DNA from 3 places in the Azospirillum agricola genome. Region 2 is predicted to be linked to each of the others. Evidence: riboswitches for the same ligand, from Rfam matches in the RefSeq annotation. Region 2 holds a riboswitch; each other region holds the start of a gene.
What was found. A riboswitch is a leader RNA that binds a small molecule or an ion and turns the genes downstream of it on or off. The one in region 2 is predicted to bind thiamine pyrophosphate.

Region 1: it holds a riboswitch for thiamine pyrophosphate, as region 2 does, so the genes downstream of both, JN22_RS27420 (ABC transporter substrate-binding protein) here and JN22_RS26280 (ABC transporter ATP-binding protein) in region 2, are expected to answer to the same signal.
Region 3: it holds a riboswitch for thiamine pyrophosphate, as region 2 does, so the genes downstream of both, thiO (glycine oxidase ThiO) here and JN22_RS26280 (ABC transporter ATP-binding protein) in region 2, are expected to answer to the same signal.

Annotation. Positions count from the first base shown of each region.
Region 1 is NZ_JAIFZR010000005.1:2,621,314-2,631,514, reverse strand. It holds gene JN22_RS27460 (ion transporter) at 1-161, shown strand, start outside; gene JN22_RS27455 (ABC transporter permease) at 265-1,404, shown strand; gene JN22_RS27450 (ABC transporter permease) at 1,408-2,382, shown strand; gene cdd (cytidine deaminase) at 2,387-2,797, shown strand; gene JN22_RS27440 (purine-nucleoside phosphorylase) at 2,812-3,645, shown strand; gene deoC (deoxyribose-phosphate aldolase) at 3,642-4,454, shown strand; gene deoA (thymidine phosphorylase) at 4,458-5,786, shown strand; gene JN22_RS27425 (DMT family transporter) at 6,052-6,969, shown strand; TPP riboswitch at 7,017-7,114, shown strand; gene JN22_RS27420 (ABC transporter substrate-binding protein) at 7,200-8,306, shown strand; gene JN22_RS27415 (branched-chain amino acid ABC transporter permease) at 8,308-9,183, shown strand; gene JN22_RS27410 (branched-chain amino acid ABC transporter ATP-binding protein/permease) at 9,374-10,201, shown strand, end outside.
Region 2 is NZ_JAIFZR010000005.1:2,367,310-2,377,510, reverse strand. It holds gene JN22_RS26305 (hypothetical protein) at 1-198, opposite strand, end outside; gene JN22_RS26300 (hypothetical protein) at 434-2,080, shown strand; gene JN22_RS26295 (hypothetical protein) at 2,156-2,710, opposite strand; gene JN22_RS26290 (hypothetical protein) at 2,710-3,288, opposite strand; gene JN22_RS26285 (acetoin utilization protein AcuC) at 3,458-4,579, opposite strand; TPP riboswitch at 4,740-4,848, shown strand; gene JN22_RS26280 (ABC transporter ATP-binding protein) at 4,841-5,620, shown strand; gene JN22_RS26275 (ABC transporter permease) at 5,631-6,398, shown strand; gene JN22_RS26270 (ABC transporter substrate-binding protein) at 6,431-7,384, shown strand; gene JN22_RS26265 (universal stress protein) at 7,502-8,329, shown strand; gene JN22_RS26260 (fatty acid desaturase) at 8,413-9,441, opposite strand; gene JN22_RS26255 (Hsp70 family protein) at 9,663-10,201, opposite strand, start outside.
Region 3 is NZ_JAIFZR010000005.1:611,096-621,296, forward strand. It holds gene JN22_RS17780 (serine hydrolase domain-containing protein) at 1-237, shown strand, start outside; gene JN22_RS17785 (long-chain-fatty-acid--CoA ligase) at 418-2,148, shown strand; gene JN22_RS17790 (acylphosphatase) at 2,145-2,450, shown strand; gene JN22_RS17795 (hypothetical protein) at 2,552-3,424, shown strand; gene JN22_RS17800 (hypothetical protein) at 3,411-3,965, shown strand; gene thiG (thiazole synthase) at 4,009-4,806, opposite strand; gene thiS (sulfur carrier protein ThiS) at 4,819-5,034, opposite strand; gene thiO (glycine oxidase ThiO) at 5,031-6,212, opposite strand; TPP riboswitch at 6,205-6,303, opposite strand; gene mgtE (magnesium transporter) at 6,370-7,785, opposite strand; gene JN22_RS17825 (STAS domain-containing protein) at 8,102-8,404, shown strand; tRNA gene JN22_RS17830 (tRNA-Ser) at 8,589-8,678, opposite strand; gene rplU (50S ribosomal protein L21) at 8,886-9,203, shown strand; gene rpmA (50S ribosomal protein L27) at 9,240-9,524, shown strand; gene obgE (GTPase ObgE) at 9,649-10,201, shown strand, end outside.

The DNA of each region.
Region 1 (10,201 bases), 250 kb from region 2:
TGGGCGTCGGGCTTTTCCTCAAATTCGCGCAGAGCCTGTTCCGGCCCAACAAGGCCCATGTCGAATGCCCGGCCTGCGGGCTGAGCCGGCATGATTTCGACGCCATCCATTGCAAGCATTGCGGCGGCGTGATCCACATCGACGACAAGCCGTCCGACTGACGCGACGGGCATGCTTCCCAGCGCCCAAGGCTTGGAAATTCCTTGGTGATCCGGCACGCCAGCGGTTAAAGATCGAAGGCGGCGATTGACGTCCGGGGGTGCCATGCGGTCGAGCGGGTCGGGGTGGGGGCAACCGGGTGCCGTGCCGGGCTGGGTCGGGTACGCGCTGCTGCCGGTTCTGAACCTTACCGTCGCCTTCGCGCTGTCGGGGCTGGTGATCCTGGTCATCGGCGAGAACCCGGTCGACGTGCTGGCGCTGATGCTGTCGGAGGCGCTCGGCTATCCCGAGGCCATCGGCTACACGCTCTATTACGCGACCGACTACATCTTCACCGGGCTGGCGGTCGCCATCGCCTTCCATTGCGGGCTGTTCAACATCGGCGGCGAAGGGCAGGCCTATCTCGGGGGCTTGGGCGCCGGGCTCGTCGCGTTGGCGCTGACCGGCTGGCCCTGGCCGGTGGTGGCGCTGCTGGCGATCCTCGCCTCGGCGCTGTTTGGGGCGGCCTGGGCCTTCGTCCCGGCGTGGCTCCAGGCCAGGCGCGGCAGCCACATCGTCATAACGACGATCATGTTCAACTTCATCGCCGCCTCGCTGATGACGTGGCTGCTGGTCGATGTGCTGATCCGGCCGGGCAGCCAGTCGCCGGAAACCCGCGAGTTCGATCCCGGCCTGTGGCTCCCGTCGATGGAGCGGGCGCTCGGCTGGGTCGGCGTGACCATCCCGGCCTCGCCGCTGAACCTGTCCTTCCTGTGGGCGCTGGCCTGCTGCGTCCTGTTCCAGATCTTCCTGCGCCACACCCGCTGGGGCTACGAGCTGCGCACGGTCGGCCGCAACGAGCGGGCGGCGGTCTACGCCGGCATCTCGCCGTCGCGCAACATCGTCATCGCCATGCTGCTGTCCGGCGCGCTCGCCGGCTTCGTCGGCGTCAACGAGATCCTCGGGGTGCAGCACCGCATCATCCTGAACTTCACCGGCGGGGTCGGCTTCGTCGGCATCGCGGTGGCGCTGATGGGGCGCAACCACCCGGTCGGGATCGTGCTGGCGGCGCTGCTGTTCGGCGTGCTGGCCCAGGGCGGCGGGCAGGTCTCCTTCGAATACCCGACCATCAACCGCGAACTGGTGATGGTCATCCAGGGCCTCGTCATCCTGTTCGCCGGCGCCATGGAGAATCTGTTCAAGCAGCCGATCGAGGCGCTGTTCCGCCGCCGCGCCGCGCCCGCCGCCGATTCGGGAAGGGGCTGAGCCATGGAGGACGCCTTTCTGCTGGTGCTGCAACTGCTCGGCGCCACCATCCGGGTGGCGACCCCGCTGGTGCTGGCGGCCTTCGCCGGGCTCTATTGCGAGCGGGCCGGGGTGGTCGACATCGGGCTGGAAGGCAAGATGCTGGCCGGCGCCTTCTTCGCCGCTGCTGCCGCGTCGGCCACCGGCAACCCCTGGCTCGGCCTGTTGGCCGCCATCGCCGCCGGGGTGGCGCTGGCGCTGGTCCACGGCTTCGCCTGCGTCACCCACCATGGCAACCAGGTGGTGTCGGGCATGGCGATCAATATCCTGGTGGCCGGGCTGGCGCCGTCGCTCGCCTACGCCTGGTTCCAGCAGGGCGGGCAGACGCCGTTGCTGCCCTCCTCGGCGCGGCTGCCCTCGGTCGATCTGCCGAGCGGGGAGACGCTGTCCGGGATACCGATCCTGGGCGCCGTCTGGCGCGAGCTGATCGACGGCACCAACATCCTGATCTGGGTGACGCTGGCGCTGGTGGTGGCGACCCATTGGGTGCTCTACCGCTCGCGATTCGGGCTGCGGCTGCGGGCGGTGGGCGAAAATCCGGCGGCGGTGGAGACCGCCGGCATTTCCGTCACGCGGCTGCGCTATCAGGCCCTGATCGTGACGGGGGTGCTGACCGGCATGGCCGGCGCCTATCTGTCGACCGGGCACGGGGCCGGTTTCGTTCGCGACATGACGGCGGGCAAGGGCTATCTGGCGCTGGCGGCGCTGATCTTCGGAAAATGGCGGCCGGGACCGGCGCTGTTCGCCTGCCTGCTCTTCGCCTTCACCGACGCGGTGCAGGTGCGGCTGCAAGGGGTGCCCCTGCCGGGGATCGGCGTTATTCCCGTCCAATTCATCCAGGCCATTCCCTATCTTCTGACCGTGCTTCTGCTGGCGGGCTTCGTCGGCAAGGCGATCGCCCCCAAGGCGAGCGGCATCCCCTACGTCAAGGAGCGCTGAAGCCATGGTGGACGGTCTCGAAGACTTGATCGCGGCGGCGCGCGCGGTGCGCGCCAACGCCCACGCCCCCTATTCCAACTTCAAGGTCGGCGCCGCCATCCGCGGCGAATCGGGACGGATCTTCGTCGGCGCCAACGTCGAGAACGCCGCCTACCCGCAGGGGCAGTGCGCCGAGGCCTCGGCCATCGGCGCCATGGTCGCGGCGGGCGACCGCCGCATCGCCGCCATAGCGGTGGTCGGCGGGGAGCCAGGAGACGCGCTCTGCACGCCCTGCGGCGGCTGCCGCCAGCGCATCCGCGAGTTCGCCGCCCCCGACACGCCGATCCATGTCGGAGACCCGGCGGGGCTGCGCCGGAGCTTTACTTTGGACGCGCTGTTGCCGCATTCGTTCGGCCCCACCAATTTAGCCTTCTGACCGGAGTGCCGATCATGACCGCTGCCCGCGCCGCCGCGGACATCCTCCACCGCGCCCCCGGCCACCGGCTGCGGGTCGGCATCGTGCTGGGATCCGGTCTGGGCGGCATCGCCGACCGGATCGGCGATCCCGTCGCCATTCCCTACGCCGACCTGTCCGGCTTCCCGGTCCCCAGCGTTGCCGGTCACGCCGGGCGGCTGGTCGTCGGCACGCTCGGCGGGGTCGAGGTTGCCTGCATGCAGGGCCGCGTCCACGCCTATGAGGGCAACGGCTTCGACGCCTTGAAGACGGCGGTCCGCGCGCTGAAGCTGGCCGGCTGCGACACGCTGGTTCTGACCGCCGCCGCTGGCTCCCTGCGGACGGAGGTCGGGCCCGGCCGGCTGATGGCGATCAGCGACCATCTGAACCTGCTGGGCGCCAATCCGCTGACCGGCCCCAACGACGAGGCGTTCGGCGACCGTTTCCCCAGCATGACCGACGCCTGGGATCCGCAGCTTCGCGCCCTGCTGAGGGACGTGGCCGGCACGCTCGGCCTCGAGCTGGCGGAGGGGGTCTACGCCGCCTATCCCGGCCCTTCCTTCGAGACTCCGGCCGAGGTGCGGATGATGCAGCGGCTCGGCGCCGACGCGGTCGGCATGTCCACGGTCCCCGAATGCATCGTCGCCCGGCATTGCGGTCTGCGGGTCGCCGGCTGCGCGGTGATCACCAACCTGGGGGTGGGGCTGGGCGACGGCCCGGTCGACCACCACCAGACCCTGAGCGCCGCCTCGGCCGCCGCCTCCGATCTGGAGCGGCTGCTGGTCGGTTTCCTTGAACGCCTGCATGAAAAGGACGGGTCCCGGTCATGAAGCTGCCTGCCGACCTGCAAAGCGCGCTCGACGCCTGCGCCAACGCCCCGTCCGACGACGCCACGGCGCGCCGGGCCATCGGGATGCTCGACCTCACCAGCCTGAACGGCGACGACACCGACCGCACGGTCGAGGCGCTGTGCGCCCGCGCCGTCACCCCGGCGGGGCCGGTGGCCGCCGTCTGCGTCTGGCCGCGCTTCGTCGCGACCGCGCGCAAGGCGCTGGAGGGCACGCCGGTGAAGGTCGCCACCGTGGTCAATTTCCCGACCGGCGAGGCCGACGCCGCCGCGGTCGCCGCCGAGGCGCGCCGCGCCGTCGCCGACGGGGCCGACGAGATCGACGTCGTGCTGCCCTACCGCGCCTTCATCGACGGCGCCCGCACCCAGCCGATGAACGTGGTGAAGGCCTGCCGGGAGGCCTGCGGCAGCGCGGCGCTGATGAAGGTCATCCTCGAATCGGGGGCTTTCCCCGACGCCGATCTGCTGGCCTGGGCGGCGCGCGACGCCATCGCGGCGGGGGCGGACTTCCTGAAGACCTCGACCGGAAAGACCCAGCCGGCGGCGACGCCGGAGGCGGCGGCGGTGATTCTCGACAGCATCTACGAATCGGGAAAGGAGGTCGGCTTCAAGGCGGCGGGCGGCATCCGCGATGCCGCCGGGGCGGCGCTGTTCCTGGCGCTGGCCGATGAAATCCTGGGCGAGGGCTGGGCGACGCCGAAGACCTTCCGCTTCGGCGCGTCGAGCCTGCTCGACGCCCTGCTGGCCGAGGCCGGCCATGGCGTGGCCCCGGCGGCGGTGGCGGGTTACTGAGCGATGCTGCCGCAGGAAATCGTCCGGGCCAAGCGCGACGGGGTGGCGCTCGACGCCGCCACCATCGCCGCCTTCGTGCGCGGCATCACCGACGGGTCGGTGACGGAAAGCCAGGCGGCGGCCTTCGCCATGGCGGTGTTCTTCCGCGGCATGGATCTGGGCGAGCGCGTCGCCCTGACCCGCGCCATGCGCGATTCGGGCACGGTGATGGAGTGGCGATCGCTGAACCTGCCCGGCCCGGTGATCGACAAGCATTCGACCGGCGGGGTCGGCGACAAGGTCAGCCTGATCCTGGCGCCAATGCTGGCGGCCTGCGGCGGTTTCGTGCCGATGGTGTCGGGGCGCGGGCTGGGGCATACCGGCGGCACGCTCGACAAGTTCGAGGCGATCCCCGGCTACCGCGCCAAGCCCGACAACGACCTGCTGCGCCGGGTGGTGAAAGAGGTCGGCTGCGCCGTGATTGGCGCCACCGACGACATCGCCCCGGCCGACCGGCGGCTCTACGCGATCCGCGACGTGACGGCGACGGTCGAGTCGCTCGACCTGATCACCGCCTCGATCCTGTCGAAGAAGCTCGCCGCCGGGCTCGACGCGCTGGTGATGGACGTGAAGTTCGGCTCCGGCGCCTTCATGCAGCGGCTGGAGGATGCCGAGGCGCTGGCCGAGAGCATCGTCACCGTCTCGGTCGGCGCCGAGCTGCCGGCGGTGGCCCTGCTGACCGACATGAACGAGGTGCTGGGCCGCAGCGCCGGCAACGCGCTGGAGATGCGCGAGTGCCTCGCCATCCTGCGCGGCGAGCCGGCCGAGCCGCGCCTCTACGAGGTGACGGTGGCGCTGGCCGGCGAACTGCTGGCGCTGGCCAAGCTGGCGCCGGACGCGGCGGCGGGCCGCGCGATGGCCGACCGTTCCGTGCGCGACGGCCGCGCCGCCGAGCGCTTCGCCCGCATGGTCCAGGCGCTGGGCGGTCCGTCGGATCTGCTGGAGCGGCCCGACTGCCATCTCGACCAAGCGCCGGTGGTGCGGCCGGTCTTCGCCGGGCGGGCGGGACGGGTGGCGTCCATCGACACGCGGGCGGTCGGCATGGCCGTGGTGGCGTTGGGCGGCGGGCGCACCAAGGTGACCGACGCCATCGACTTCGCGGTCGGCCTCGATTCGGTCGCTGGGCTGGGGACGGAGGTCGGGCCGGCGGGCGGGCCGAGCGCGCAGCCGCTCGCCATCCTCCACGCGCGGACCGAGGCGCAGGCCGACGAGGCGGCGGAGCGCCTGCGGCGCGCCGTCACCGTGGCCGACACCGCTCCGCCGCGCGGCCCGCTGATCGCCAAGCGGGTGTAACCATGTGGAAACAACCGCTTTATTGGTGCTGCTCGTCATGACCGGGCTTGTCCCGGTCATCCACGCGGTTTCTTGAAGCTTGCCCGTGGATGCCCGTGTCAAGCACGGGCATGACGTGGCTGGGAAGCCGAGAGCGGATTGCAGGGCCAAGTCCGGGCCAAATCCGGACCGACGCTGGGCTGATCTGCGGTTGCGGCATTGGGCGACGATGCGGCTTGCCTATAATGTGGGCAACCTCGCCATTTCCCGTTCCCCGAGTCCATTGATGACCGAAGCCGTCAAACGCGCCGAGCTGCTGCCCGCCGAGGCCGATTCGGTCCCCTACGCCGTCGGCTGTTTCCTGGTGACGATCCTGCTGTTCGCGGCGATGGACACGCTCATCAAGTTCCTGTCGGCCAGCTACCCGGTGCCGCAGCTGATGTTCGTGCGCTCGGCGGTGGCGCTGCTGCTGGTCGGCGGCTACACGATGACGCGCGGCGGCGGGCTGGCGGCGCTGCGGACCCGGCGGCCCTGGGGGCATGTCTGGCGGGCCTTTGCCGGGCTGCTGTCGATGGGCTGCTTCTTCTACGCCTTCAAGCATCTGCCGCTGGCCGAGGTCTATGTCCTGAGCTTCGCCGGGCCGCTGTTCATCACGGCGCTGTCGGGGCCGCTGCTGGGCGAGGCGGTGGGCTGGCGGCGCTGGGCGGCGGTGCTGTTCGGCTTCGGCGGCGTGGTGGTGATGGCCCAGCCCTCGACCGGGGCGCCGGTCGTCCCGGTGCTGGTCGGGCTGTGCGCCGCCCTGTTCTATGCTCTGGCGGCGCTGGCGGTGCGCGGGCTGTCGCGGACCGAGACCGCCGCCTCCATCGTCATCTACCTGCTGATGACGACGACGGTGGTCAGCGGCGTGCTGGCGGTTCCCGTCTGGATCCCGCCCTCGGCGACCGAACTGGGGCTGATGGCGACGGTCGGCGCGCTGGGCGCGGTGGCGCAGGTGCTGCTGACCCAGGCCTTCCGCCGCGCGCCGCCCTCGGTGGTGGCGCCCTTCGAGTACACCGGCATGGTCTGGGCCAGCCTGTTCGGCTATCTGGTGTTCGGCGACCTGCCGACCGTGCCGGTGTTGGCGGGCGCGATGGTGATCATCGGCAGCGGCCTCTACATCCTGCATCGTGAAACCATGAAGGACCGGCGGCGGCGCGGCGCCTGACAGGACCGCTTGACAGGATGGGGAGGGCGGCGACACTCTCGCCCCCTCGTTCACGGCTGGGGTGCCCGTCTGACGGCGGGCTGAGACCACACCCATCGAACCTGATCCGGGTCATGCCGGCGAAGGGAGCCGAGCGCGCCAACGACCCGGCCGACCGGCCTTTCCCCGACCGGCCCTCCCGTTGCCCCGTTCAGTCCTCCCGCCGCCGGCGCAGGAGGAGTTTTTCGGTCATGCGGCGCGCGGCTTTCCTTGCTCTTGGTCTTCTGGCGGCGCTGCCGGCACGGGCCGAGACGCTGTCCTTTCCGGTGCTGGTCCCGCTGACCGGCTTCCTGTCGCTGGAGGGCACCAGCCAGCGCAACGGCGCCGCGCTGGCGCTGACGGAGGCCGGCGCCAAAGCGGACGTCATCGACACCGGCACCTCGCCGGAGGCGGCGGTGACGGCGCTGGAGCGGGCGGCCGGCAACGGCAGCGTCGGCGCCGTGGCGGCGAGCATGCTGGGCACGCAGATGTTGGCGATGCTGCCGCTGGCGGCCGAGCTGAAGCTGCCGCTGGTCACCGTGTCGGGCACCGCCTCGATCACCGAGCAGGGCAATCCCTGGGTCTTCCGCTTCTTCCCCGGCGACGCCGTGACCAAGACCGCCCACGCCCGCTACGTGGTGGAGGAGCTGGGCCGCAAGCGGCCGGCGCTGATCTACCAGACCACCGCCTACGGCCAGAGCGGCAAGGCCCATCTGGAGCCGGCCTTCAAGGCGTTGGGCGCCGAGCTGGTGTTCGAGGAGGGCGTCGACCCGGCGGCCAAGGATCTGCTGCCGGTGCTGACCAAGGCGCTGGCAGCCAAGCCGGACGTGCTGGTGCTCCATCTGCATTCCGGGCCGACCGCGCTGCTGTTGAAGCAGGCGGCGGCGAGCGGCGTCACCCTGCCCATCGTCGCCGGCTCCGCCATGCACCAGCCGAGCACGGCGGCTCTGCTGGAGCCGGCCGAGCTGAAGGGTGTGTGCGCGGAGACCGCCGCCTCGCCCATTTCCGGCGGGTCGCCGGCGATGGAGGCCTTCACCGCCTCCTACCGCGCCGCCTTCGGCAAGGAGCCGGACGCCTTCGCGCTCGGCCAGTATGACGGGATGAGGATGGTGCTGGCGGCGGTGCGGGATGGCGCGAAGACAGCCGAGGACATCCGCAAGGCGCTGGCCGGCGGTAGCCACGCCGGCCTCGCCATGACCTACAAGTCGGACGGCAAGGGCAACATGGCCCATTCCGCGGTGATCGTCTGCTACGACGGCACCAGCCGCGTGCCGGCGCTGGTCAAGCGCTACAACGATGTGGCGGGCGTGGTGAAGTAGGGTGGCGACGGCGCTTCAGCTCCTGCTGAACGGGGTGGCGCTGGGGGCGGCCTACGCGCTGGTGGCCCTCGGCTTCGTGCTGGTGCTGAACGCCACCTCGGCGGTGAACTTCGCGCAGGGCGATCTGGTGATGGCCGGCGGCCTGCTGGCGGTGGCGCTGGCGCCGCTGATCCCGCTGCCGGGCATCGTGCTGCTGCCGGTGGTGCTGGTGCTGATGGCCGGGCTGGGGCTGCTGCTGGCGGCGGCGGCCTATCTGCCGCTGCGTCGGCGCCCGCCGGTGTCGGTGTTCATCAGCACCATCGCGGTGGGCATCATCCTGCAGAACGGCGCCTCCGTGCTGTTCGGGCCGGAGCCGCGCGTGGCGCCGCCGCTGTTCGGCGATGGGCTCTGGCGGATCGGCGGGGTTGCGGTGGCCGAGCAGTCGGTCGCCATCGTCGCCGTCGCCGCCCTGCTGATCGGCGTCCAGCAATGGGTGTTCGGGCGCACGCAACTCGGCCGGCGGCTGCGCGCCACCGCGCAGGATCCGGAGATGGCGCGGGCCTGCGGCGTGCCGGTGACGGCGATGATCCTCATCACCTTCGCCATCGGCACGGCCTGTGCCGGGGCGGCGGGGTTGCTGCTCGCCAACCGCTATTTCGTCACGCCGACGGCGGGCGGCGATCTGATCCTGAAGGCCTACATCGCGGTGACGGTCGGCGGCTGGGGCTCGGTGCCGGGGGCGGTGGCGGGCGCGCTACTGATCGCGCTGTTCGAGGTCGGGGTGTCGTCGGTGCTGTCCTACCCGGTGGCGCTGGGCGCGCTCTACGCGACGTTGCTGGTGATCCTGGTGGTCCGGCCGCAAGGGCTGTTCGGCGAAGCGGTGCGCCGCCGTGCGTGAGATGTCCGATCCGGGGATGGCTCCCTCTCCCGCCCCGGGAGAGGGAAGGGGCCCGCCGCAGGCGGGAAGGGTGAGGGGTTCTCCAAGACGCATGCGCCTGGATCCTTGGGGAACCCCTCACCCGGCGCCTTCGGCGCCCCCCTCTCCCGGGGCGGGAGAGGGACTCAAGCGGACGGGGAGGGAGCGCTAGATGCGGGCTTCGCTTTCCGGCCGCGTGGCCGACGGCATCCTGGCACTCGCGGCACTGGCGCTGTTCGTCCACGCGGTCGGCTTCGCGTCGCCCTACGGGCTGCGGGTGCTGACCGTCGCCGGGGTGTACGCGCTGGCCGCCTTCGGCTTCCAGATCCTGTTCGGGCTGGGCGGGGCGCTGTCGCTCGCCCAGGGCGCCTTCTTCGGGCTGGGCGCCTACGTCACCGGGATTCTCGGCAGCCGGTACGGGCTGGACTTCGCCGTCACCTTTCCGCTGTCCCTGCTGGTGCCGTTGCTGGTGGCGCTGCCGGTCGGGCTGGCGGTGCTGCGGCTGGAATCGCATTACTTCGCGTTGGCGACGCTCGGCATCGCCCAGGTTCTGCATCTGCTGGCGGTCAATGCGCCGGAGTTGACCGGCGGTGCCAACGGGCTGCCCGGCGTGCCCGGCGTCGCGCTGTTCGGCTGGGCGGTGCCGCGCGGGCTGCCGATGGCGGCGCTGGTCTGGGGGATGGTGGCGGTCGGGGGCACCCTCGGCTGGTGGCTGGCACGCGGGCGGCTGGGGCGGGCGCTGGCGCTGGTGCGCGACGATCCGATGGCGGCGGCCACGCTGGGGCTGGACGTCGGCCGGCTGCGGTTGACCGCCTTCGGCGTCAGCGCGCTGTTCGCCGGAGCGGCCGGGGCGCTTGCCGTGCACACCCAGCGGGTGGTGTCGCCCGAGGTGCTGGAGTTCCCGGTGATGGTCTCCATCCTCACCATCGCGGTGGTCGGCGGGCGCGGGCGGATGGCCGGCGCGGTGCTGGGCGCCGTGCTGCTGGTCCATCTGCCGGAA
Region 2 (10,201 bases):
GAAGCGGTCGCGGATGTCCTCGACCGCCTCCTCGACGCGGTCGCGCAGCGTGGCGGCCTCGTGCGCCAGACGCTCCACATCCTCCCGCAGGGTCGAGATCTCGCACGCCTGCCGCAATTCGTGGAAGCCGATTCCCGAAGCGGAAGCCGATCCGGAACGACGGTCGCGCGACCCGAAAGACCCGAAGTCGTGAGGCATCCTGACCAGACCCTGGAGATTCGATCCTGTTCGATCCTGAAACCGCGTCAACACCGGAAACCGTCGCGCGGCACGCCGCAAGCTGCTTGTTTAACGCCGTTAAGAGCGCTTGGAAACCGTTTGCGCGCTGTGGCCGCTTGTACTATTTTTTGCCCGCCGGGGGAACGGATTCCTTGCGGCTTCTCGTTCCCGCGGCATCCAATCCAACGCCCAATTCTTTCCGGAATCCCCGACGGTGTCGATCGATCGCACGGAACTTGAACGGCTCCTTGCCGATCGCCCCACCGGCAACCGCAGCGCCATGCAGGCCGTGCGCGAAAGCTATGCCGACATCGGGCTGATGCGCGAACGCGGCCTGTCCTGGGCCGAAATCTCCGAACTGCTGGCCAGGCTGGGCGTGACCGCCCGCGACAACCAGCCGATCTCGGCGGTGACGCTGCGCTCCGCCTTCTTCCTGGTCGGCAACGAGGGGCGCGGCGCCGAATCGGCGGAGGATGCCTCCGCGACCCCGCCGGAAACGCTGGCCGCCGTGCATCGGGCGGCGCTGGAGGCCCGGCGCCCGCCGGCCGCCGATGACGGCGCCGCCGAACCTTCCACGCCTCGGGATATTCCGCCACGACGCGACGAGACGGTCGGCGATCGGGTCGGCGATCGGGAAGCGGGCGAGGAAACGGCGTTGACCGACTCGGCGGACGGCGCACCTCCGAACGACGAAAACCTGGCTGACGGGAGTCCGGACGGCGAAATCCCGGACAGCGAGGCGGCGGCCCCGGAAACGGGGACCACCGCCGCAGTGCCCCTGCCGGGGGAGGACCCCGCCGCGACGCCTCCGGAACCGGAGGCCGAACCCGCAGAGCCGTCCCCTGCGGAGTCCCAGGTCCCGGCGGCCCTGGACGATGCACCACCCCTCGACGCACCGAACCCCGGACCGGACCATCCCGAACCGGCGCATTGGGACACGGGCCTGCCGGAAACGGCGGCCGTGCCCCCCCTGCCCGCGGCTCCGCCGCCCACGGCATCGCACATCACCCGCTCAACCCTCTCTCACGACGAAACAACGAACGTTTTTTGGAAAGGCGATCGCATGCTGGGCACGATCTTCGTCCTCAATGACCGCGGCGGCGTCGGCAAGACGCTGCTGTCCCATCACCTGATGGCGACCGCCATGCTGGAAGGCCTGCAACTGAAGGTCGTCGAGTACGAGGTGAACGAGCGTCTCGCCCGCCTGTTCGGTCCGGAGGTGGTCGAACACCGCCGCATCACCCAGGACTTCATGAACATGATGGGCTCGGGCGACGGCTTCTACGAGTTCTGGGATCTGATCGGGCCGGAGTTGCAGCGCGGCGGCCGCCTGTACGACTTCGGCGGCAACATCTCGCAGTGGTTCTTCAACTGGGCCGAGGTGTCGGGCTTCGACTATTACGTCGGCGACGGCGAACGGCTGACCTTCATGGTGCCGGTCACGGTCGATCTCGCCTCGCTGTCCACCGGCATGGCGACGCTGGAGCGGGTGGCGGCCATCGCGCCGAAGGCCAAGCGCGTGCTGGTCGAGAACGGCTCCTCCGGCCCCTTCAGCCAGCTGGAGGACAGCCAGTACGCCCGCCGCAAGGCCGAGATGGTCGAGCGCGAGGGCGTCCACGTCATCGCGATGCCCCCCTGCACCGCCCCGGCCTGGGCGCGGCTGACCGGCCACCGGCTGGATCAGGTCGCCACCATGACCCGCGAGGATCTGGTGAAGCTGGGCATGACGCCGCCGGTCGCCTCGCGCTCGCTGATCGTCATCCACGAGTGGCTGCGCAACATGCGTCTGGCGCTGTCGCCCTACCTGCACGACGCCTTCCGCCAGACCGGCAACGCCCCGGCCAAGGCCGGCGCCCGCTGAGCCCCTTCCCTTCCCCGGCCACGCCCGGCCGGGGAAGGGCCTTGCGGGACGGAGCGCGAAAGCGCGGAGCGGGACCTAGGCCGCGCCGCGCGCCGCGCCCGCCGAATACAGGTCGCCCTTCACGGGCGCCACCGCCTTCACCTGATAGCCCGGCCGGGCGCTGAAGCGGCGGTTGGCGCGTTCGGCGGCCTCGCGCTCCGAGTCCGCCCACACCAGATACTCGCGCCCGCGCGCCCAATCGAGCGCCAGCGGGTGCGCGGCGTCGATCTCGCCGATCTGCTGGTTCACCACCGTGACCAGCCATTCCTTGTCGTTGGGGTTGCGACGGTCGGTCAGGATCAGGATCTGCGGGCGCCGCCTGGCCTGGGCTTCCGACAGGCGGCGCTGGACCTCCGACTGCTCCTTGCGCAGACCGACCACGTCGCGCATCAGCTCATCCATCTCGGCGTGCAGCTTCTCCTCCTCGCGGTGGAGGCGCCGGATGTTGCCTTCGAGCGCGTCGAGCTTGCTCCGCGCGCCCCGCACCCGGTTGCGGGTCTGCGACACCCGCGCCTCCACCGTCAGCAGCACGTTGCCGAGCCACGCCCCGATGGCGACGATGGCGAGGACGATGATGAAGTTGAGCATCATCAGACGGCATCCACCTTCGGCGGCAGCGCCGGCTTCTTCGGCGCGCCCTTGCCGGCGCGCTGGAAGGACGTCTCGAAGCCCATCTTGAAGGGAAAGGCCACGTCCACCATCTGCCGCGCCTCCTCCTGGCTGGCCGCCCAGATCTCGGCGACGTTGGCGCAGCGCCAGATCGGGTTGACCTGCGCCCGGTCCCCGTTGAGCCGGGCGGCGGCCGACGCCTTCTCCTGGCTGACGCTGGCGACGAACTTGGTCAGGCCGGCCTGCGGATCGCCGACCTCGTGGACGAACAGCGGCGGCTGCTCGGCCAGCTCCCGGATCTGCTTCTCCGCCTTGCGGATGTCGGCCTCCAGCCGGTGCTTGTCGGACGCCTGCCCGTTGCGGCGCTGGACCAGCCCGTTCACCCGGTCCTGGAGGTCGTGCGACTCGGCATGGAGGACGTAGATGCGGTTCTCCAGCTGGTCGAGGCCGGAGCTTTTCTCCAGGATGCCCGGCAGGAAATCCTTCAGCATCATGGCCACGGGGATCGCGGCCAGCATGATGACGACGATGGCGATCAGGAACAGCGTCGTGTTCGACATCCGTCCGCCAGCACTCCCAAACCCGCGCGCTCGCGCCCTGGAGCCGGGCCAGCGCCACCCGACGGGGCGCGACCGGAACCGCATGAAAAGCAGAATCCCCGAACAATCCGGTTTCGTCAACGAAACGTGACGGAATTCGACGATCCGAATCGCAACCGCCACGGGATCGTCACGCCAGCGCCACATCGACCATGCGGCGGACCGCATCGCGCACCGGGCCGGGCCGGCGTTCGTCGGCCAGGGTGGTGAACCAGTGCGGCGGCGGGTTGCGGCCGGCGGCGCGCGTCCAGGTCAGGGCGCGCAGAACCGCCTCGGCCTCCGGGGTCGGGTCCGTGACCGGGTCGATGCCGTTCAGAACCGCCCAGATCCCGGCCCAGCAGCGCCCGACCGACCATGGGTTGTAGCCGCCGCCGCCGACCACGAGAATCCTGGGCGCCAGCGGCAGCAGCGCCGCCACCGAGTCCCACAGCGCGCGGTTGGACAGCTCCAGCCGGCTCAGCGGATCCTCGGCCAGCGCGTCGGCGCCGGTCTGGATGACGAGGACCTCCGGCCGGAAGGCGCGGCCCAGCGGCAGGATGGCCTTCTCCATCAGGTACGCCATCTCGCTGTCGTTGAAGCCGGGCGGCACCGGCAGGTTGCGGGCCTGGACGGCGTGGCGGTCTTCCGCCTTTCCCGTGCGGGGCCAGCGGCCCTCCTCGTGGACCGAGACGGTCAGCACCCGCCCATCCTCCGCGAACGCCTCCTCGACCCCGTCGCCGTGGTGGGCGTCGAGATCGACGTACAGCACCCGCTGCACCCCCTGGTCGAGCAGTTCCAGGATGCCCAGCACCGGCGCGTTGAAGTAGCAGAAGCCGCTGGCCCGTCCGGCCCGCGCGTGGTGGGTGCCGCTGGCCGGGGCGTAGACGATGCCGGACGGACGCTCCAGCAGCAGCCGCGCCGCCTGGATCGCCGAACCGGCGCTGGTCGCCGGACGCCGGTACATCTCGGGGAAGACCGGATTCTCCAGCTTGCCGAGGTTGTGGCGGGCGCCGGTCTCCGCATCGACCCGCTGCTCCGCCTCGGCGCGGCGCAGGGCGGCGATGTAGTCGGGTGTATGGAACCGGGCAAGCTCGCGCTCCGTCGCGACATGGGTGTCGAGATACCGTGTCTCGGGAAGCCAGCCCATGGCGCGGCTGAGGTCGATCACGGTCGAGACGCGCGGAATCGCCAGCGGGTGCTTCGGCCCGTAGGTCGAGCCGCGGTAAATCTCGCCGCCGATGAACAGGGGGCCGATGAACAGGGGAACGGGCAAGGGATGATCCGGTCTGGCCGCAGCGCGAGCGGAACGCCGCCGTCGATGACGTGGCGCGGCCGGAACCTCCGGTCAAGGGCCGGCGCCATACGCGTTTCCGCAAGGCGGGATGGCGCCACCGCCCCCTTGCGGCGCCCGCCGCCGCCCGCCTATAGTCGGCGCCTTCACTGGGGGGAGCCGATGGTCGGCTGAGAGGTCCCAAGGCGTGGGACGACCCCTGGAACCTGATCCGGTTCACACCGGCGTAGGGATCAGTGAGTCATGACCGATGTCCTTCTCCGTTCCGGCGCCCGGCCGGTCCCTCCCCACGTCGCGGCCCTGCCCGTCGCGGTGTCCTCGGCGCGGCTGACCTACGGCGGGACGGTGCTATTCTCCGACCTGACCCTGACGCTGGAGGCCGGGCGGACGACCTGCCTGCTGGGGCCGAGCGGCGTCGGCAAGACCACGCTGCTGCGCGTGCTGGCCGGGCTGGCCGAACCCGAGCCGCCGACCCGCGTGGAAGCCGGCGACGGCCGGCCGCTTGCCGGGCGCATCGCCTACATGGCCCAGCAGGATCTGCTGCTGCCCTGGCTGTCCGTGCTCGACAACGCGCTGCTCGGCGACCGGCTGCGGCGGCGGAAACCGGACGCGGACCGGGTGGAGCGCGCCGTCGCCCTGCTCGCCCGCGTCGGGCTGGCCGGGCGCGAGCGCGACCGCCCGGCGTCGCTGTCCGGCGGGCAGCGGCAGCGGGTGGCGCTGGCCCGCACGCTGATGGAGGACAAGCCGCTGGTCCTGATGGACGAGCCCTTCTCGGCGCTCGACGCGCTGACCCGGCTGCGGCTCCAGGAGACGGCGGCGGAGACGCTGGCCGGGCGCACCGTGCTGATGGTGACGCACGACCCGCTGGAGGCGCTGCGCATCGGCGACCGGCTGCATGTGATGACCGGCCGCCCGGCGACCGTCGGTCCGGCGCTGGAGCCGCCGGGCACCGCCCCGCGCCGGGTCGACGATCCGGCCCTGCTGGCGCTCCAGGCCGAGCTGCTGCGCAGGCTGGCGGCATGAGGGGGCCGGCATGAGGGGGCTGGCGCGCGGCGCCGTCACCCTGGCGGTGCTGCTGGGCGCGTGGCAGGGGCTGGTGTGGCTGACCGGCCTGCCCCGCTACCTGCTGCCGGGTCCGCTGGCCGTCGCCGAGGCGATGCAGCGGCAGGCGCCGCTGCTGATGCAGCACGGGCTGACGACTCTGACCGAGATTCTGCTGGGGCTGGTCGGCGGCGTCGTGCTGGGCGGAGTCAGCGCCCTGACGCTCGCCCGCTTCCGCGCGGCGCAGCGCTGGCTGATGCCGCTGCTGGTGGTCAGCCAGGCCATTCCGGTCTTCGCGCTGGCGCCGCTGCTGGTGCTGTGGCTCGGCTACGGCATGGCCTCGAAGATCGCCATGGCGGTGCTGATCATCTATTTCCCGGTGACGACCGCCCTGTTCGACGGGCTGCGCCGCACCGATCCCGGCTGGCTCGACCTCGCCCGCACCATGGGGGCCACGCCGGCCGCGACGCTGTGGTCGATCCGCCTGCCGGCGGCCCTGCCCGCCTTCTGGTCGGGGGTGCGGGTCGCCGCCGCCGTGGCGCCCATCGGGGCGGTGATCGGCGAGTGGGTCGGCTCCTCCTCCGGCCTCGGCTACCTGATGCTGCACGCCAACGCGCGCATGCAGATCGACCTGCTGTTCGCCGCCGTGCTGGTGCTCGGCCTGTTCGCGGTGGCGCTCTACGCCGCCGTGAACGCGCTGGCCCGGCGCGCGCTGCCCTGGCAATCCGACACGCAACCGGCGGGCGGCCTCAACGGATAAAGCGCCTGCTCCATGGACAAGAGGAAATCGGGATGAAGCGCATGTTCGCCGTGGCGGCCGTCGCCGCCGGCTTGATGACGGCCCTGCCGGCCGTGGCCCAGGAAAAGGCGGCCGACAAGCTGTCGGTCATGCTGGACTGGTTCGTCAACCCGGACCACGCCCCGCTGGTGGTGGCGCAGGAGAAGGGCTTCTTCAAGGAGGCCGGGCTCGACGTGACGCTGACCGCGCCCGCCGATCCCAACGACCCGCCCAAGCTGGTGGCCGCCGGCGGCACCGACCTCGCCATCTCCTACCAGCCGCAGCTCATCCTCCACGTCGCCGAGGGGTTGCCGCTGGTCCGCGTCGGCACGCTGGTGTCGACGCCGCTGAACTCGGTCGTCGTGCTGCGCGACGGGCCGGTGAAGACGATTCCGGACCTGAAGGGGCGCAAGATCGGCTTTTCCATCGCCGGCTTCGAGGACGCGCTGCTCGGCGCCATGCTGGAGAAGCACGGGCTGGGCCTGAAGGATGTCACGCTGGTGAACGTGAACTTCTCGCTGTCGCCGTCGCTTCTGTCGGGGCAGGTGGACGCCGTGGTCGGCGCCTTCCGGAACTTCGAGCTGAACCAGATGGAGATCGAGAAGCATCCCGGCCGCGCCTTCTTCCCCGAGGAGGAAGGGGTGCCGCCCTACGACGAGCTGATCGTCATCGCCCACAAGGACAAGACCGGCGACGCCCGCATCAAGCGCTTCCTGGACGCGGTCGAGCGCGCCACCCTCTACATCCTGAACCATCCGGAGGAGGCGCAGGCCGCCTTCGTCAAGGACCGCCCCGAGCTGAACGACGAGCTGAACCGCCGCGCCTGGGCCGACACGCTGCCGCGCTTCTCGCACAGCCCGGCGGCCCTGGACAGCCAGCGCTACGCCCGCTTCGCCGAATTCCTCAAGGCGCGCGGCCTGATCCAGAAGGTCGAGCCGGTCGAGCGCTACGCGGTGGTGGTCAAGTAACGTCTTTCCCGCGCGGGTCCTGTTGCCAGAACGGCGCGCGGAGCATTACCTAGAGGGTCAATGCTCCGCCGTCCCGTCCGGACGCAGAAGGGAGCCGATCAACAGCGAGGGAAGCGCATGCCGATCAAGACCATCCTCCTGCACATGGCGAACGACGACGCCCACGCCAGCCGGCTGGCGGTCGCCGCGGCGCTGGCGAGGCGCTTCTCCGCCCATGTCGAGGCTCTCTACATCGCCACCCCGGTGTCGATGCCGGCGGGAGCGACCGGCCGCGCCGCCTCCTACGGCTACATCGCCGAGGCGACCGCCATCGCCCACGAGAACGCCGAGCGCATCGAGGCCGAGGTCTCCGTCGCCCTCGACGGCGTTTCCCACCGGTGGAGCGTCGACGAGGGCGACCATGTCGAGCTGCTGGCGGAGCGCGCGACCTACGCCGACCTCGCCATCGTCGCCCAGTCCGCCGCCGAGCGGTCGGGGGAGCGGGTGCCGCTGCATGTGCCGGACCGGCTGCCGCTGGCGACCGCCTGCCCCACCCTGGTGCTGCCGCCCGACCAGCCGGCGACGGCGCCCATCGGGCGCAACGTGCTGATCGCCTGGAAGAACGGCCGCGAGGCGACCCACGCGGTGCGCAACGCCATGCCCTTCCTGGAGACGGCGGAATCGGTGACGGTCCTGACGGTCACGCCGCCGGGCCGGCGCGACGGGGACGGGCCGGCGCTGGTCGACTGGCTGGGGCGGCACGGCATCGCCGCCGCCCAGCGGACCGAGACCGCCACCGGCGGCGGCGAGGTCGGCGACCGCATCCTGTCCACCGCCGCCGATCTCGGCGCCGACCTTCTGGTGATGGGCGCCTACGGCCATTCGCGCCTGCGCGAGCTGGTGCTGGGCGGCGCCACCCGCAGCGTGCTGGCCGGCATGCCGCTGCCGACGCTGATGTCGCACTGAAAACGCTTCGGGCGGCATGGAGTGATCCATGCCGCCCGAAGCGATCTCGCCAACGATCGGAAGACCGGCCGTCAGGCCATCGGTCAGGCCATCGCGCGCAGGTCGCGGAAGCCGATCATGCGGCGGCTGTCCTCGTCGAACAGGGCCAGGCGCACGGTCTTCAGGCTGTCCCAGACGCCGATGCGGGCGACCTTCTGGAACTCCTGGATCGCCAGATGGCAGTCGCGCAGACGGTAGTTCGGCACGCGCGAGGCCAGGTGATGGACGTGGTGATAGCCGATGTAGCCGGTCACCCAGTGCAGCCAGCGCGGCAGGTCGTAGAAGGAGCAGCCCTCGACCGCCGCCTCGTGGAAGTCCCATTCGTCCTGGCTGCGCCAGTAGACGTTCTCGAACTGGTGCTGCACGTAGAACAGCCAGATGCCGATGGTCGCCGCCAGGATCACCACCGGGGCCCACACCATCAGCACCGGCAGGGCGCCGAAGGCCAGCATGAAGGCGGCGAGGCCGCCGGCGATCATCGCGTTGGTCGACAGCACGCTGAGCCACGCCTTGACGTCGCGCGTCTGGTCGCCGAGCGGGAAGCGGAACTTCCACATGAACAGCACCGTCGGACCGATGCCGAACAGCACCACCGGATGGCGGTAGATGCGGTAGGCCAGACGCTTCCAACGGCTGAGCGCCAGATACTCGCGGACCGTCAGGGTGTCGATGTCGCCGGTACCGCGCTTGTCGAGGTTGCCGGAGGTCGCGTGGTGGATGGCGTGGTCGCGCCGCCAGACCTCGTAGGGGGTGACGGTGAAGACGCTGAGGCAGCGGCCGACCCAGTTGTTGGCCCAGTCGGCCTTGAAGAAGGAACCGTGGCCGCAATCATGCTGGAGCACGAACAGCCGGGTCAGGAACAGCGCCGCCGGCACCGCCAGCAGCAGGGTCAGCCAATAGCCGACCTCCAGCGCGAAGCCCATCGCCGCGACCAGCGCCACCAGGGGCAGCAGGGTGGTGGCGAGCTGGCCCAGACTGCGGCTGGTCACCGGGCTCTTGTAATCGGCGAGCCGCTCCGCCCAGAAACGGGCCTGCGCCTTGCGGTGCGCGGCCTTGGCGGCCGGATCTTTCATGGAGGATGCGCAAGGCGGAACGGTGGTTTCGGCGGGCGAAACCGGGGCACCAAGCAGCGGTGCCGGAGCGGCAACGGTCATCGAGAAGGGGTTTCCGCGGTCAAAGTTGGCCAGGGGGTCGTCCGGACTGCAAAATAGCGTATGGCCGAAGGAAATACTGTCGCAAAGTTGGGGCGCGGCGATTTTTCCGCTTTCCGGAATGCTGCGGTGCACAGAATCCGTCAACCGTAACGTCTTTGTGCTTCCACGGTGAGACCCAGCCCGACCGACCCGAAGATGTTGCCCTCGACCACGCGGGCGCCCGGCGCCTCGGCCAGGATGGCGGCGCGGACCTGCGGCAGCAGGGTCGAGCCGCCGGTCAGGAACACCGCGTCGATTCGGTCGGGGGTGACGCCGGCCTCGGCGAGGCAGGAGCGGATGCGGTCGCCGATCCGCCCCGCCAGCGCCCCGGTGGCGCGGTTCAGCCCGGCGACGTCGACCGGCAGCGCCAGTTCGCCGTCGCCCCAGTCGATCGCCAGCCGCGTTTCGTCCGCGTCGGACAGGGCGATCTTGGCCCGCTCCACCGCCATCGCCAGCGCGTGGCCCTGGCGGTGCTCGACGATTCCGATCAGCCGCTCGATCTTGTCCGGCACGGCGGAATCGCGCCGGAAGCGCTCCAGCTCGGCCATCGCCTTGTTGGTGTAGAGGAAGTTGATCTTCGACCAGGTCGCCAGATCGAAATAGATGCTCCTGGGCGCCAGCAGCCCGGCCCGCTTCATGG
Region 3 (10,201 bases), 1.8 Mb from region 2:
AAGGCCCCGCTGGGCGGGCGGCCCTGGGTCGAACCGTCCTACGGGATGGGGCTGATGGTGGAGCTGGACCCCAGCGCCGGCCCCTATTGGGGCTACATCGGCTGCGGGCCCGGCGTCGCCGTCGCCGCCTACCATGTGCCCGGCCCGCGCCCGGTTTCCGTCGCGGTGCTCACCGACGGCGAGTCGGTCGGGCTGCCGGAATGGATGGCGGTGGAGGTCGCGCACCGGCTGCGCTGACAGCCCGTGGAGTCGCGCCGCGTGGAGTTGTGCCGAGGCTTGTTCGCCGGGGTGGCGTGCCCATCTTTCAAGCAGGGGATTTCAAGCAGGGGACAATCCTTCCCTATAGGGTATAGGATTGCCGCATGCGTCGCCCAAGAGCGGCGCGCAGCGAACAAGAAACCTTGGGAGGAAACACGCATGGGTGAAGCGGCCCGCAAACTCTCCGACCATCCGTGGCTCGCGTCCTACCCGCCGGGCGTCGATTGGGGAATGCCGATCCCGGCCCTGCCCCTGCCGGTCCTGCTGGACGAGGCGGTGGCGCGCCATGGCGACAAGACCTGCCTGAACTTTCTCGGCAAGACCACCAGCTACCGCGAGGTTGGGCGCATGGTGGAACGCGCCACGCGCGGCTTCCAGGCCGCCGGCGTGGGCAAGGGCACGCGGGTCGGGCTGTTCCTGCCCAACACGCCCTATTACATCATCTGCTTCTTCGGCATCCTGAAGGCCGGCGGCACGGTGGTGAACTTCAACCCGCTCTACGCCGAGCGCGAGCTGGTCCACCAGATCAACGACAGCGGCATCGAGATGATGGTGACGCTGGACCTCAAGCTGCTCTACGGCAAGATGGCGCGGATGCTGGAGGAAACCCCGCTGAAGCGGCTGGTGATCTGCCGGATGGCCGACATCCTGCCCTTCCCGAAGAACTGGCTGTTCCCCATCGCCAAGCGGGCCGACATCGCGTCGATCCCGTCGGACGACCGCCATCTCTCCTTCAAGACGCTGGTCGCCAACGACGGCCGCCTGAACCCGATCTCCATCAACCCGCGCGAGGACGTCGCCGTCCTGCAATACACAGGCGGCACCACCGGCGTGCCCAAGGGCGCCATGCTGACCCACGCCAACCTCTACGCCAACACGGTGCAGTGCGCGGCGTGGTACGAGGCGAAGGAGCGCGCGCCCGGCCAGGACCACTCCGGCCAGGAAAAGCTGCTCGGCGTGCTGCCGCTGTTCCACGTCTTCGCGATGACGGCGGTGATGAACTTCGGCCTGCGCATGGGGGCGGAGATCGTCCTGCTGCCGCGCTTCGAGCTGGACCAGGTGATGGAGACGCTGGCCAAGGAGCGCATCACCCTGTTCCCCGCCGTGCCGACCATCTACACCGCGATCAACCACCACAAGCGGCTGAAGGAGCACGACCTGTCCTCGATCCGCTTCTGCATGTCGGGCGGCGCGCCGCTGCCGCTGGAGGTCAAGGAGGCGTTCGAGCGCACCACCGGCTGCACGCTGGTCGAGGGCTACGGCCTGTCGGAATCCTCGCCGGTCGCCACCTGCAACCCGGCGGTCCTGCACCCGTCGAAGAAGGGCTCGATCGGCCTGCCGCTGCCCGGCACGGTGATCGAGATCGTCAGCCTGGAGGAGCCGCGCCGCGTCCTGCCCCCCGGCGAGAAGGGCGAGGTCTGCATCCGCGGCCCGCAGGTGATGAAGGGCTACTGGAACAAGCCGGCGGAGACGGCGCAGACGCTGGTCGACGGCCGGCTGCACACCGGCGACGTCGGCATCATGGACGAGGACGGCTACACCACCATCGTCGACCGCATCAAGGACATGATCCTGTGCAGCGGCTTCAACGTCTACCCGCGCAACGTCGAGGAGGCGATCTACCTGCACCCCGCCGTCGCCGAATGCGTGGTCGCCGGCATCCCCGACGAGTACCGCGGCCAGACGGTGAAGGCCTATGTGCGGGTGGACGACGGCCAGAGCCTGACGTCGGACGAGCTGATCGCCTTCCTGAAGGACAAGCTGTCCCCCATCGAGATGCCCAAGCACATCGAGTTCCGCGGCGAGCTGCCCAAGACGATGATCGGCAAGCTGTCCCGCAAGGCGCTGCTCGACGAGGAGGAACGCAAGCGCGCCGGAGAAACGGCGTGACCGCCGCCGCCCCGGACAAGGCCCCGCGCAAGGCCGTGCGCGCCTGGGTGTCCGGGCGCGTGCAGGGCGTGTGGTACCGTGGCTGGACCGTCGAGACGGCCGGCGCCCTCGGCCTCTCGGGCTGGGTGCGCAACCGCTCCGACGGCGCGGTCGAGGCGCTGTTCGCCGGCCCGCCCGACGCCGTCGACCGCATGCTGGAAGCCTGCCGGCGCGGCCCCTCGGCGGCGCTGGTCCGCGACGTGGTGACGGAGCCCGCCGACGACCCCGGCGACGGCCCCTTCGAACAGCGCGCCACCGTCTGACCCGCTTGCGCCGCGCGTCCGGCCGCTTCCATTAGGGTTCCGCTAACCATGCCGGCTGCAGGATGGGCGGCGTGGTCCTGGCGGAACGGGGGGAGGCGGTCGTGAGCGGGTCGGACATCGGCTCTCTGAAATCCAGGCTCGCCAGCGCCTTCACCAAGGCGGCGGAGGCCAAGGAGAAGGCGGCCGGCAGGACGCCGGACGGCGGGACGAGGACGGCCGCCACGCCGGCCCGCCCCCCGTCCGACCCGGCCGTCCTGCTCAGCGCCGCCCTGGACGGCCTGGCCAAGCCCTTGCGCGGCCCCGCCGACGGGGCCGACGATGCGCTCGCCTCCCCGCAAGGGGCGCTGGAATACGGCGACGCCTTCGCCGAGCGCCTCGGCGAGGTGATGGAGGCCATGGGACGCGACCTCGGCCGCATGCTGGCGGCGTTCGGGCTGGAGGACGACGCCATCGAGGAGGCGGTGAAGGGCTTCACCGGACGCTTCGGCGAGGACGACCGCAAGGCCGCCTTCGGGCGCATCGACGGTCCGCCCGGCGAGGCCCGCCCGCTCGCCCCGTCCGGCGCCGGGCATCATGAGGCCACCGCCGTCTCGGTCGAGGTCGCCAATGTGGAACTGGCCTTGCGGCAGGGCGGCACGCCGCTGGCGCTCGGCTTCGACCGCTCCAGCCTGTCGATGGCGCGGGTGTCGGAAAGCGCCCGGCCGCAGGGGCTGACCATCCGGGCCGACGGCTTCGGCGCGGACGAGCTGGACGGCATCATGCGGGCCTTGCAGGGGAGCATGACGGGCCGGCCCGAGGGGCTGGAGGGGGCGGCGACCCTGATTCCGAAGGGGGCTCCGGCCGCCGACGGGAGCCTGAGCCTGTCGCTCGACCTGAAGGGCCTGCTGCCCACCGCCCTCGGCGGAAAGGGCGCCGAAGCGGTGGAGGCGATGGGCAAGGCGATTCGCAAGGAAGGCTTCGATGTCCGAATCTGACCGCCGGCCCATTCCCACTCCCTGGCTTTCCCCGTCGTCCCCCCGGGGAGAGGGGTGGCGGGCGGGGAGTCTCGCCGTTCTCCTGCTGGGTCTCCTGGCCCCTTCCGCCCTCGCCGGACCGCTCGACCGCACCGAGCCCGACCACATGGCGCCGGTTCCGCCCGGCCGCGACCTGCCGATCGCGCCGCCGCTCACCAAGTTCCCGCTGCCGCCGCAATGGATGACGATCCGCTCCACCCAGGACTGGCGCAAGGCCGGCCGGTTCGAGAAGGATCTCAGCAAGGACTGCGCCGCCCGCCGCTTCCGCGAGTTGATGCCGATGCGCTTCCGCGCCTTCTTCAAGGGCGAGGTGCTGGGCGTCGCCTTCGGCCACGGCCTGAACCTGCACGACCCGCAGAAGAAGGCCGACCGCAAGCTGATCTACCTGTTCCGCAACGGAAACTCGACCGCCTGCACGGTCCAGTCGATGACCAACGAGGACGCCCGCGTCCTCAACGACGCCCAGCCCGATCCGAAGCTGGGCGCCTACAAGAAGGGTTGAGCGAGCCGCCCATGGTCCCGGTTGGGACGGCTCCCGACCGCGATCAGCCCCCGATCAGCCCGAGCTGCGGGCTGGACGGCTCGGCGAAGGCGCGCATCGGCATGCGCCCGGCCGTGAAGGCGCCGCGCCCGGCGGCCACCGCGTCGCGCATCGCCGCCGCCATCCGCACCGGGTCGCGCGCCTTCGACACCGCCGTGTTGAGCAGCACGGCGGAGCAGCCCAGCTCCATCGCCCGCGCCGCGTCCGACGCGGTGCCGATGCCGGCGTCGAGCACCACCGGAACCGGGCTGCGGGCGCAGATCGTCTCGATGGCGTGCGGGTTGCGGATGCCCAGGCCCGAGCCGATGAAGGCGCCGAGCGGCATCACCGCCGCCGCCCCCAGGTCGGCCAGCTTGCGGCAGGTGACGGGATCGTCGTTGCAGTAGGGCAGCACGACGAAGCCGTCGTTCACCAGCTCCTCGGTGGCGCGCAGCAGTTCCTCGACGTCGGGGTAGAGCAGCTCGCGGTCGCCGATGACCTCCAGCTTGATCCAGGGCGTGTCGAGCGCCTCGCGGGCGAGTTGCGCGGTCAGCACCGCCTCCTTGGCGGTCAGGCAGCCGGCGGTGTTGGGCAGCAGCCCCACCCGGCCGCCCAACGCGCCGTGCAGCACGTCGACGAGGCTCTCCGCGTAGCCGTCCAGGCTGATGCGGCGGATCGCCATGGTGGCGAGTTCGGTGCCGCTCGCCGCCAGCGCGTCGAGCATGACCTGCTGGTTGGGGTAGCCGGCGGTGCCAAGAAACAGGCGCGAGCCGAAGTCGCGCCCGGCGATGGCCAGGGTGTCGTTGCCAATGGTATCGGTCATGATCGGATGTCCTCAGCCGCCCTGGATCGGACGGACGATTTCCAGGGAATCGCCGGGGGTCAGCGCGGTGCCGGTCCAGCGGCGGCGCGGCAGCACGGCCCCGTTCAGCGCCACGGCGACGCCGCGCGCATCCTCGGCGATGCCGCGCCCGGCCAGCAGCTCGGCGACGGAGGCGCAGGCCAGCGGCTCCTCGCGGCCGTTGACGCGGATGGATGCGGCGGCGGTCATGCGGCGGCTCCCCTCGGCGCGAATCGGCCGGCGGCGAAGGGGCGCATCACCGGGTCGGTCTCGCCGGTCAGGACCAGCCGGGCGATGCCGTCGGCGGTGATGGGGGTCAGCAGCACGCCGTTGCGGTGGTGGCCGGTGGCGTGGATCAGCCCCTCCACCGGGGTCTCGCCGAGGATCGGCGCGTCGTCGCGGCTGCCGGGGCGGAAGCCGGCCCAGCTTTCCTCGATCGGCAGCTCGGCGACGCCCGGCAGGGCGCGCCACGCCCCCTCCAGCAGGGCGAACTGGCCGCCGGCCGTCAGCCGGTCGTCGAAGCCGCGCTCCTCCGTGGTGGCGCCGATCAGCAGCCGGCCGTCCAGGCGCGGGATCAGGTAGGTGCCCGGCGTCCACACGACGTGGCGCAGCAGGGGCAGCCGGGCATCCATCCGCAGGCAGACCATCTGCCCCTTCACCGGCCGCACCGGCGGTTTCGCCACGGGCGGCAGCCCATCGACCAGCCCCGACCAGGCGCCGGCCGCCAGCACCACCCGGTCGGCCGAGACGGTGACGTCGCCGACCCGCACCCCGGCGGCGCGCCCGCCGGAGACCAGCAGGGCGGGAGCGTCGCAGCGCTCGTGGATCCGCGCGCCCGCCGCCCGCGCGGCGCGCAGCAGGGCGGCGGCGAGCTTGCGGTTGTCGACCTGATGGTCCTCGCGGCAGAACAGGGCGCCGGCCACGCCGGGCTGGAGGTACGGCTCGCGGCGGCGGACCTCCGCCCCGGTCAGCCACTCCACCGGCAGGCCGAGCCCGCGCTGGAATTCGTGCAGGAAGCGGACCTTGGCGGCGTCGTCGGCGGTCAGCGCGATGACCATGGTGCCGTCGGTCCGCAGATCGACGGACAGGCCGCTCGCCTCCTCCAGCTCGCGCGCGAAGCCCGGCCACAGGGCCTGGGAGGCGCGGGTCAGCGGCAGCAGGCTCTCCTCGCCGGGCTCCGTCTCGACGCAGGCCGCCAGCATGCCGCCGGCGGCGTGGGTGGCGCCGCGCCCGGCCGCGCCGGGATCGAAGACGTCGACGGAACAACCGGACGCCGCCAGCCTCCAGGCGATCGACAGGCCGATGCAGCCGGCCCCCAGGATGGCGACGGACGGACGCGCCCCGGCGGACGGGTGCGTGTGAAAACGCGGATTCGGTGCATGGACCATGCAACGGCTCCCTTCGCTGGCATTACCCAGACAGGTTCGATGGGTGTGATCTCAGCCGCGCGACCACCGCGCGGCACCCCAAGCCAATGCAACCGATATTTCCGATCCGCCTGTCTTTTGCAAGAGGGAATCGTTCAGGCGGCGGATCGTTTCCGCATCACAGAAGGATCGCCGCCGCCAGCCCCAGGAAGGCGAAGAAGCCGACGACGTCGGTCACGGTGGTGAGGAACACCGCGCTCGCCACCGCCGGATCGACGCCGACCCGCTCCAGCCCCAGCGGGATCAGCGCCCCGCACAGGCCGGCGATCACCAGATTGATGATCATCGCGCAGGCGATCACCACCCCGATCATCGGGCCGAACCAGACCAGCGCGATCACCCCCACCATCACCGCGAAGATGGCGCCGTTGATCAGCCCGACCAGCACCTCCTTGCCGACCACCCGCAGCGCGTTGGCCGAGGACAGCTCGTGCGTCGCCAGCGCGCGGACGACGACGGTCAGCGTCTGGGTGCCGGCGTTGCCGCCCATTGAGGCGACGATCGGCATCAGCACCGCCAGCGCGACGATCTGCTCGATGGTGCCCTCGAACAGCGAGATGACGGCCGAGGCGAGGAAGGCGGTGCCCAGGTTGACGGTCAGCCAGCCGACCCGCGACCGGGCGATGGCGCCGATGCCGCTGAACACGCCGGTGTCGCCCGACCCGCTCAGCTTGCGCAGGTCGTCCTCGGCCTCCTCGTCGATGACGCGGACGACGTCGTCGACGGTGATGACGCCGATCAGCCGCCCGGCCGTGTCCACCACCGGGGCGGAGACCAGCGCGTATTGCCGGAAGAGGTTCGCCACCTCCTCCTGCTCCATGGTGGCGGGAATCGCGTCGACCTCGTCGGTCACCAGATCGGCGATGCGCACGGTGCGGCGCTGGCGCAGCAGGCGCGACAGCGGCACCGCGCCGACCACCCGGTGCATGGGGTCGACGATGAAGATGTCGTAGAAATCCTCCGGCAGATCGTCGGCGGCGGCGCGGACATGGTCGATGGTCTTGCCCACCGTCCAGAATTCCGGCACCGCGACCAGATCGCGCTGCATCATGCGGCCGGCGCTGCCCTCGTCGTAGGTCAGGTTCTCCTGGACGAGCGCGCGGTCCTCGGCCGGCAGATTCTCCAGGATGCGGGCGCGCGTCTCCTCGTCGAGATCCTCGATGACGTCGACGGCGTCGTCGGTGTCCAGTTCGGCGACGGCGGCGGCCAGCTCCCGCGGCTCGAACCGCCCGACCACCGCCTCGCGCAGGTCGGGGTTCAGGTAGGACAGCACCTCGCCGTCGAAGCCGGGGCGCAGGATCTCGATCAGCCCGTCGCGCTCGGCCGGATCGATCTGCTCGATCAGGTCGGCGACGTCGGCCGCGTGGAGGTCGTCGAGCAGGGCGCGCACGGCGTCGCGCTCGCGGGCGCGCAGCAGGGTGACGATCTCGTCCACGAACTCCGGCTCGACGCCGTAGCGGCGTTCGTCCTCCGCCTCGTCACGCGGCGACGGGGCGGAGGGCCGGGGGTTCGGCGTCTGGGGATCGGCGTGCATCGCGGCACCCTCCCTTTGGAACGAGGCAACGCCGGGGCGGCGGCGGAGGTCCGGGGCGGACGGTCGGCCGGCGTCGTCGGGGCTTGCTGGTTGGCGGAACCGGGTTTGCGAGCCCCGCGGACGGAACGTCTGGGCCGTCCGGCCGGGGGCGCCCACCAGATATAGGCGCATGCCCGCTTTGTCCAGTCCGGGCGGCCGGCAATCGGACCGGCGCCGTCGGCGTACGTTACAAATCGCTCATTTCACGCTCTTGCACTGCGGAAAACTTCGTGGTCCCATGAAGAAAGTTTGCATTTTATCTTTTCGGGACGCACGCATGGAGTACGCCTTCACCCCCGTGGACGGACAGGACGGCATCCTGCTGTCGGGCCGCTGCACCTACGAGGACGGGCCGAAGTTCCACGCCATGCTGGGACAATGGGATTTCGGCAACCGGCCGGTGGTCCCGCTCGACCTGCGCTTCGTCACCTTCATCGATTCCGCCGCGGTCGGGATGCTGTTCATCCTGGCCAACCGCTGCCGCGAGGCCAACGGGCGCATCATCGCCACCGGCGCGGCGCCGCACATCCTGAAATCGCTGCGCCGCGCCGCGCTGGACAGCTACATCACCTTCCGCTGAAGCGGCGGCACCTTCCGCTGAAGCGGCGGCGGGCCGGCCGCCTCATCGCGGCCGGCATCCCGAAACGAAAAAACCGCCGTGCCGGCGAGCAGGGCGGTTCGTCGTTCCGGTCCAAGACCAGGGGATCGTCATCTTTTTGAAGACCCGGAGCGGAGGCCCTTGCCTCGACGCTCCGGAAGAATTCTGGCGGAGGAGGAGAGATTCGAACTCTCGATACCCTCACAGGTATGCCGCATTTCGAGTGCGGTGCAATCGACCACTCTGCCACCCCTCCGCGCCCCCGTTTCCGGGGTGGCGGGAACCTAACCAAACGCCTGCCCCCGCGCAAGCCCTTTTTGCGGAAAAATGCGAACAATCGCATCACCAACCCTGTTGACTCGCGGCGGTAGCTGCGTATAGATCCCCGCTCCCATGAACGGGCTTGCGCATCGAACGGTGGGCGAGCAGCCCGCCGTTTGTTTTGACATAGGCAGTGACGACGATGTTTGCAGTGATCCGCACCGGCGGCAAGCAGTACAAGGTCGCCAATGGCGACGTGATCCGTGTTGAAAAGATCGAAGCCGAAGCTGGCGCTTCCATCACGCTCGATGACGTGCTGATGGTCGGCGACGCCGGCAACACGACGATCGGCACCCCGACGGTGGCCGGCGCCGCCGTGGTGGCCGAGGTGGTCGCCCAGGATCGCGGCCCGAAGATCATCGTCTTCAAGAAGAAGCGCCGCCAGAACTACCGCCGTAAGAACGGCCACCGCCAGGACCTCACCGTCCTGCGCATCACCGGGATCAACGGCGCGGCCTGATCGGCCGGCGTCTTTTAAGGACAGGAGCAACACCCCATGGCACATAAAAAGGCAGGCGGCTCGTCCCGCAACGGCCGCGATTCCGCTGGTCGCCGTCTCGGCGTGAAGCGTTTCGGCGGCGAGAACGTCATCTCCGGCAACATCATCGTCCGCCAGCGCGGCACGAAGTTCCACCCGGGCGAGAATGTCGGCCTCGGCCGCGACCACACCATCTTCGCGATGGCCGACGGTCAGGTCTTCTTCAAGCACAGCTCGAACGGCCGCACCTACGTGAACGTGGTTGCCGCCAACGACCAGGTCCCGGCGGTCGCCGCGGAGTAACCGGGTCGTCGCGCTGCCGGTTTACCAGGCGCGCACGGTTGTGGGATAAAGTCGGGGGACCGGGCGACCGGCCCCCGATTTTTGTTTTGGTTTTCTGTGATCCGCTGACGGGCAAGGTCCCACGATGAAGTTCCTCGATCAGGCCAAGGTGTTCTTGAAGAGCGGCGACGGCGGCCCCGGCGCCGTGGCGTTCCGCCGCGAGAAGTTCATCGAGTTCGGCGGACCGGACGGCGGCGACGGCGGCCGCGGCGGCGACGTGGTGATCGAGGTCGCGGAAGGCCTGAACACGCTGATCGACTACCGCTACAAGCAGCATTTCAAGGCCCAGCGCGGCAACCACGGCATGGGCGCCAACCGCAACGGCGCGCGCGGCACCGACGTGGTGCTGCGCGTGCCGGTCGGGACCCAGATCCTCGACGAGAATCAGGAAACCGTCCTGCTCGACCTGACCGAGCCCGGTCAGCGCCGGATCTTCCTGCGCGGCGGCGACGGCGGGCACGGCAACGCGCATTTCAAGACGCCGACCAACCGCGCGCCCCGCAAGTTCCACCCCGGCTGGCCGGGGCAGGAGCAGTGGGTGTGGCTGCGGCTCAAGCTGATCGCCGACGCCGGGCTGCTGGGACTGCCCAACGCCGGCAAGTCGACCTTCCTCGCCGCGACCACGGCGGCCAAGCCGA